2 regions of the Staphylococcus sp. CoH_129_LAB_1 genome follow, and region 2 is predicted to be linked to the other one. Evidence: riboswitches for the same ligand, from Rfam matches in the RefSeq annotation. Region 2 holds a riboswitch; the other holds the start of a gene.
The links. A riboswitch is a leader RNA that binds a small molecule or an ion and turns the genes downstream of it on or off. The one in region 2 is predicted to bind thiamine pyrophosphate.
Positions count from the first base shown of each region.

Region 1: it holds a riboswitch for thiamine pyrophosphate, as region 2 does, so the genes downstream of both, tenA (thiaminase II) here and thiC (phosphomethylpyrimidine synthase ThiC) in region 2, are expected to answer to the same signal.

Region 1 covers NZ_JBXWKZ010000012.1:34,834-38,267, forward strand. The annotation lists gene AC2FB1_RS05260 (transglycosylase family protein) at 1-670, shown strand, start outside; TPP riboswitch at 1,310-1,412, shown strand; gene tenA (thiaminase II) at 1,488-2,177, shown strand; gene thiD (bifunctional hydroxymethylpyrimidine kinase/phosphomethylpyrimidine kinase) at 2,170-2,991, shown strand; gene thiM (hydroxyethylthiazole kinase) at 2,984-3,434, shown strand, end outside.
Region 2 covers NZ_JBXWKZ010000010.1:47,484-50,917, forward strand. The annotation lists gene AC2FB1_RS04725 (dihydrolipoamide acetyltransferase family protein) at 1-289, shown strand, start outside; gene AC2FB1_RS04730 (PadR family transcriptional regulator) at 444-782, shown strand; gene AC2FB1_RS04735 (hypothetical protein) at 772-1,545, shown strand; gene AC2FB1_RS04740 (zinc ribbon domain-containing protein) at 1,552-1,767, shown strand; TPP riboswitch at 1,955-2,058, shown strand; gene thiC (phosphomethylpyrimidine synthase ThiC) at 2,257-3,434, shown strand, end outside.

The sequences.
Region 1 (3,434 bases), on a different contig from region 2:
AAGTGAAAATCAAATTAATAAAGAAAAATTAGCTCAATTAGCGGAATCTAACGATCAATCATTAAATCAACATCCTATTCAAGAAGGATCATATAATTACCAATTTAATTTAAATGGTAAGACTTATCATTTTTGGTCAGATGGAACATATTTTAAATGGGAATATTATCCATCAAACGGTTTAACTGAAAATAGTACTAATCAAAACGTAGCTTCTACTCAAACAACACAAAATGTATCTTACCAAAATAATAATTATAATAACATAAATCAATCAGCTTCAACTTCAAATGTAAGTCAACACTATACAAATGAAGCTCAAACACAACAAGCACCAAAAACAACACAAACTAAACAAGCAACTCAAACACAACAAGCACCTGCTAATGCAACTACAAATCAACCTAAACAATCAACAAGCGGTTCATCAGTAAATGTAAATAGTCATTTACAACAAATCGCTCAACGTGAATCAGGTGGAGATATTCATGCAATCAACCCTTCTTCTGGTGCAGCAGGTAAATATCAATTCTTACAATCAACTTGGGATTCAGTAGCACCAGCACAATATAAAGGTGTATCACCAGCACAAGCACCTGAAAGTGTTCAAGATGCTGCGGCAGTAAAACTTTATAATACTGCAGGTCCATCTCAATGGGTTACAGCGTAAAACTTAATAAATAAATTAATAGTGCCTGGGACATTATGAGTTGTCTCAGGCCTTTTTAATATATTGACAATCGATGACTGATTAAAAAGAGTTTTGTACCATGCGTTGTTTATTATAGTTATAAAAGTTTGGGACATAAAGTTTCTGGATAAGTGAAAAAAGATAAATTCTATTGAAATAATATAGAACTTGTCTTTTTTATAAATTTTTGATTATTTTCAACTCGTTGGGTTGCTCGTCTTCTTATATCGAGTGCCATTAGTAGAGCGAGTTGAGTCATGTTATATTCTTTATATATAAGGAACCTTGTTAATTTAGTTTATTGATATTTATTAAATTATACGAAAGGGCCTTATTTTTTTTTAAGTATTTCAATGTAAAATTATATATAAACACAAAGTATTTTGGTGAGACTCTTGTGGGAACAGGACAAGCTAAAGACTACAGGATGAAGCTGTCATCTAAGAAAGCGAGCCAACAATACGTAGTATTGTAAATAAAGAAGTCAGTAAATGAATTTATAATAAACGCAATTACTGGCTATTTTGATAGGAATTATGTCCCGGTCTCTCATTAATTTTATTTCACATCTTTTTTTATTTGAATTATAACAATGGTTTTGTTATGGTTAAATTAATTGAAAACTACTAGGGGAGCCTTATAATATGGCTGAGATGAAGGATTCAGACCCTTATAACCTGATTTGGTTAATACCAACGTAGGAAAGTAGTAATACATATTCACTCATTCTATTTTTTGAATATTGACTACATTTCTACGTTGAAATGTAGTTTTTTTATTTAAGGAGGAATAGTTAATGAGTTTTTCAGATGAATTAAAACAAGCGTCAAAACCAATTATTGAGGAAATTTATAATGATGGTTTTATTCAAGATTTATTAAAAGGAAAATTATCAAAACAAGCAGTGCGCCAGTACTTACGTGCTGATGCTTCTTATTTAAAAGAATTTACTAATTTATATGCCTTACTTATTCCTAAAGCACCTAGTATGAAAGATGTAAAATTCTTAGTAGAGCAAATTGAATTTATGTTAGATGGCGAAGTAGAAGCCCACGAAATTTTAGCTGACTATATTAATGAATCATATGAAGAAATTGTAAAAGAAAAAGTATGGCCACCTAGTGGAGATCATTACATTAAACATATGTATTATCATGCGTATACACATGAAAATGCTGCATATACTATTGCTGCAATGGCACCATGTCCTTATGTATATGAAGTCATTGCCAAATGGGGTCTAGAAGATTCAAACCTTAATAGAGATGCACTTACTGCTAAGTGGTTTGATTTTTATAGTACAGAAATGGCTCCTTTAATTGAAGTGTTTGATCGTTTATTAAATGAACTAACGGAACATTGTACTGAAAATGAAAAAAGAGAAATTAAAGAAGCGTTTTTACAAAGTACTATCCACGAACGTCATTTCTTTAATATGGCCTATATTGATGAGAAATGGGATTTTGGAGGAAAAAATCATGAATAAACCTAAGATTGCATTAACAATTGCCGGTACTGATCCTTCCGGTGGTGCTGGAGTTATGGCAGATTTAAAATCATTCCATGCTTGTGGAGTATATGGAATGGCTACTATTACAAGTATTGTGGCTCAAAATACTAAAGGAGTTCAACATATTCATAATCTAGAAACTAGTTGGGTTAAAGAACAATTAGATAGTGTATTTGATGATGAATTACCTCATGCAATTAAGACTGGAATGATTGCTACACATGAAACGATGGAACTGATTCAAACGTATTTAAAAAAGCATAGCGATATTCCCTATGTTATCGATCCAGTTATGCTAGCTAAAAGTGGCGATTCCTTAATGGATGATGAAACAAAAAAACATCTTCAGGAAACGCTCTTACCATTAGCTGATGTCGTTACTCCTAACATTCCTGAAGCTGAAGAAATTACTGGTTTGAAAATTGATACTGAAAAAAATATTCGTAAAGCAGGTCACATATTTATAAATGAAATAGGAAGCAAAGGTGTCGTCATTAAAGGTGGTCATTCTGCTGATTTAAAAAATGCTAAAGACTTTTTATTTACTAAAGATGATGTCTATACATTTGAAGAGAAGCGATTTAATACGCCACATACTCATGGTACAGGTTGCACATTCTCAGCTGTTATCACAGCCGAACTCGCTAAAGGCAAAACAATTTATGAAGCTGTAAAAAAAGCTAAAAAATTTATTTCATTAAGTATTGAACATACACCTGAAATCGGTCAAGGACGTGGTCCGGTAAACCATTTCGCTTATATGAAGAAAGTTGGTTTAGACGATGAATAGTTTAGAAAAGATAAGACAAGAGAATCCACTAGTAGTCTGTTATACCAATGATGTAGTTAAAAATTTCACTGCGAATGGACTCTTGAGTATTGGTGCAAGTCCAGCAATGAGTGAAGCTCCAGAAGAAGCAGAAGAGTTCTATAAAGTAGCAGGGGCACTACTTATAAATATTGGGACATTAACTAAAGTAAATGAAAAAGATATTTTAAGAATCGGAAAAATTGCTAATAGACAAGGTACACCCATTGTATTTGATCCAGTTGCAGTAGGTGCATCAACATATCGTAAACAATTTTGTGAAACTTTTCTTTCTGAAATAAATGTTTCTGTAATTAAAGGAAATGCATCTGAAATTCTTACTCTAGTAGATTCAAATACTACAATGAAAGGCACTGATGGAGAAACAGACTTAGATGTAGTGACAATCGCTAAAAAAGCTTATG
Region 2 (3,434 bases):
AGGTAATACAGGTGATGTTCAACTTAGTGGCGCAACATTTACAATTACAAATATGGGGGCAAGTGGCATCGAATACTTCACACCAATCTTAAACTTAGGTGAAACAGGTATCTTAGGAGTTGGTGCTTTAGCTAAAGAGCTTGTTCTTGAAGGAGATAATGTAAAACAAGTCGCTCGCATCCCATTAAGTTTAACCTTCGATCATCAAATTTTAGACGGTGCAGGCGCAGCTGACTTCTTAAAAGTACTTGCAAAATATATTGAAAATCCATATCTATTGATGTTATAGATAATAAATAACTTTTTATCATAAAGACCTCCAGGAGTCTGAAATACTTCTGGGGGCTTTATTTATACTCAACTATCTTACATTATAAGTTAGTTGACGTAGCTATAATGTTATACTATCTTATATTATAAGATAGTTAGTAAAAGGTGATCACATGACAATATCTAATCAAATAATGAAAGGGCTTTTAGATGGAGCAATTTTAGGTCTTATTGCAAAAGGAGAAACGTATGGATATGAAATTCTTGAGAAATTAAAGGAACATCAATTTCCTGAAATTAGTGATGGCAGTATTTATCCAGTGCTCTTAAGACTAGATAAAAAAGGTTATGTACATACAACCATGCGTAAATCCGACAACGGCGGACCTAAGCGTAAATACTACACTATTTCAGAAAGTGGACTCAAAGAACTACAACAGTTTAAGAAAAAGTGGCAAGCTCTTAATGAAGGTATGGATCATATATTCAGGAGTGATAATAATGATAAGTAAAGAAAAAGAAGACTACTTATTTAAGTTAAAGGCTGAACTTTTATTTAGAGGCAAAGATGAACATGAGGTTAATGATATTATAGAAGAATTAAGAGATCATTTAGCACTTGCTGAAAAGAATCACGATGATGTTAGTGATATTCTAAATACTCCAGTAAAAGATTATGCTGATCAATTCTCAGAATATATAATTTTAACTAGGGGATTGTTTAAATACTTAGCTTTATTTTCAGCATTTATGCTAGCTATTTTTATTATCCCAAATTTTTTTACAGAACAACTTAATATAACAATTGGTTTTATTATTAATATCTTATTTATCTTTTGTATAACTACGATTTTACCTTTTTTCTTAATTAGAAAGGGTCTCGTAAAGTATGGAGAGCAACGACGAGTATATATTTATGCTTTTATATGGGGGGCAGTTATTTTTGGACTCATCTTATTAAGTACGTATCTTACAAAACACTATCCCATTTATCATATCATTACACTAACTGAATCAAAAAGTGTGATAATAGGACTGATTCTGTTGTTAATTGTAATGACTTTATCTGTTATTTTGAAACAGCGTTTGTTCGCTTTAGTGATATTTATTGTTTGTTTACCAGATATAATTGGATGGGTAGTTAAAATATACAGTCGCTCAGAATCTCAATCTAGTATTGTTTCACTAATTGTAGCCATTGCTTTATTGTTAATATTGAATATTGCATTTTTCATCTTTACATTTAAAAAACGTAAAAATAAAGTGAAGGAGTGATTTATTATGTCAGAAAATCAAAATCAAGGTTGTATAAAATGTGGTCATACAGAAGTGGAAGAAGGTACATTGTCTGCAACAGGATCTGGTATATCTAAATTATTAGATGTACAACATAATAATTTTAAGACGATAACTTGTAAAAATTGTGGATATACCGAATTTTATAAACAAGATAGAAACAGAAGTAGAGACTTTATTGATTTGTTCTTTGGAGGATAAGTCAATTCGAGAAACAGCAGTAATCCCAGTGGATACTGCTGTTTTAATATATAAGTAAGACTTCGGGTTGTGTGAAGTTAGACTTTCGGATGTCTAAAAGTTGTAAAAACTATTTAATATATTGACTTGATATTTATGGGATTTTAAGTCATTGTATAAGTATAGGTTAAATAACCTATAATTTAATAATCTCTGCTAGGGGTGCTTTATATTGCTGAAAGGAACATCATGTTCCAACCCTTTGAACCTGATCTAGTTAATACTAGCGTAGGGAAGCCAGTGAGTGACTTTACAATGACATATGGATGTTTTCATAGTTTGATGAAAAGGTCAATTTAACTATTAATCATTTTCTTCATTATGATACTTACATATATTTTCGTATACATTCACTTATTCTTATGCATTCAGTATTAAGCTGAATGCTTTTTTTATGAATCATATCATCAGTGATATTTAGACCCTTCTAGTATTTAGGAGGCAATGTCAATGGAACAAGAAAAAATCAATTTTAAAAGAACTTTTCCAGCAAGTAAACGTATTTTTAAAAAAGGCGAGGGTAATGATAGTGATATCTTTGTACCATTCAGAGAAATCGAACTCTCTGACACACAACTAGAACAACGCAGTTTTCAAAATGATCCTGTCGTTGTTTATGACACAGCAGGTCCTTATCATGATGAAAGTTACGAGGTAGATATTAATCGTGGACTACCAAAAGTACGTGATGAATGGATTGAGGCGCGTGATGATGTGGAACATTATGAAGGTCGCCGTATTCAATCGATTGATAATGGTTTTTCAAAAGAAGGTCATAAAAACTATGTAGCTCATCCATTTGAATATCAACCAAGACGTGGTAGTAAAGAGACACCTGTGACACAAATGTACTACGCTAAACAAGGGGTTATTACAAAGGAAATGAAATTTGTGGCGATTAGAGAACAAGTTGAGCCAGAATTTGTTCGAGATGAAATTGCAAGGGGTCGCGCCATTATCCCAAATAACATTAACCATCCAGAATCAGAACCTATGATTATTGGGAAAAACTTCTCTGTCAAAATTAATGCGAATATTGGCAACTCAATTGTGTCTTCTTCTATTGAAGCAGAAATTGAAAAATTAGTATGGGCTACACACTGGGGTGCAGATACGATTATGGATTTATCTACAGGTAAAAACATCCATACTACGCGCGAATATTTATTACGTAATTCGCCTGTTCCAGTGGGAACTGTACCGATTTATCAAGCATTAGAAAAGGTAAATGGGGTAGCTGAAGATTTAACATGGGAAGCATATCGAGATACATTAATCGAACAAGCAGAACAAGGGGTTGACTACTTTACGATTCATGCTGGTTTACGTCTTCACTATATTCCATTAACTGTAGATCGTTTAACTGGTATTGTATCTCGTGGTGGTTCAATCATTGCACAATGGTGTCTTGCACATCATGAAGAAAGTTTCTTATACACACATTTTGATGAAATTTGTGAGATTTTAAGTCAATATGATGTTGCTATTTCACTTGGTGACGGTTTACGTCCTGGATCAATTTATGATGCCAATGATGAAAGTCAATTTGCAGAGTTAAAAACATTAGGTGAATTAACAGATATTGCTTGGAAACATAATGTACAGGTAATGATTGAAGGGCCAGGGCA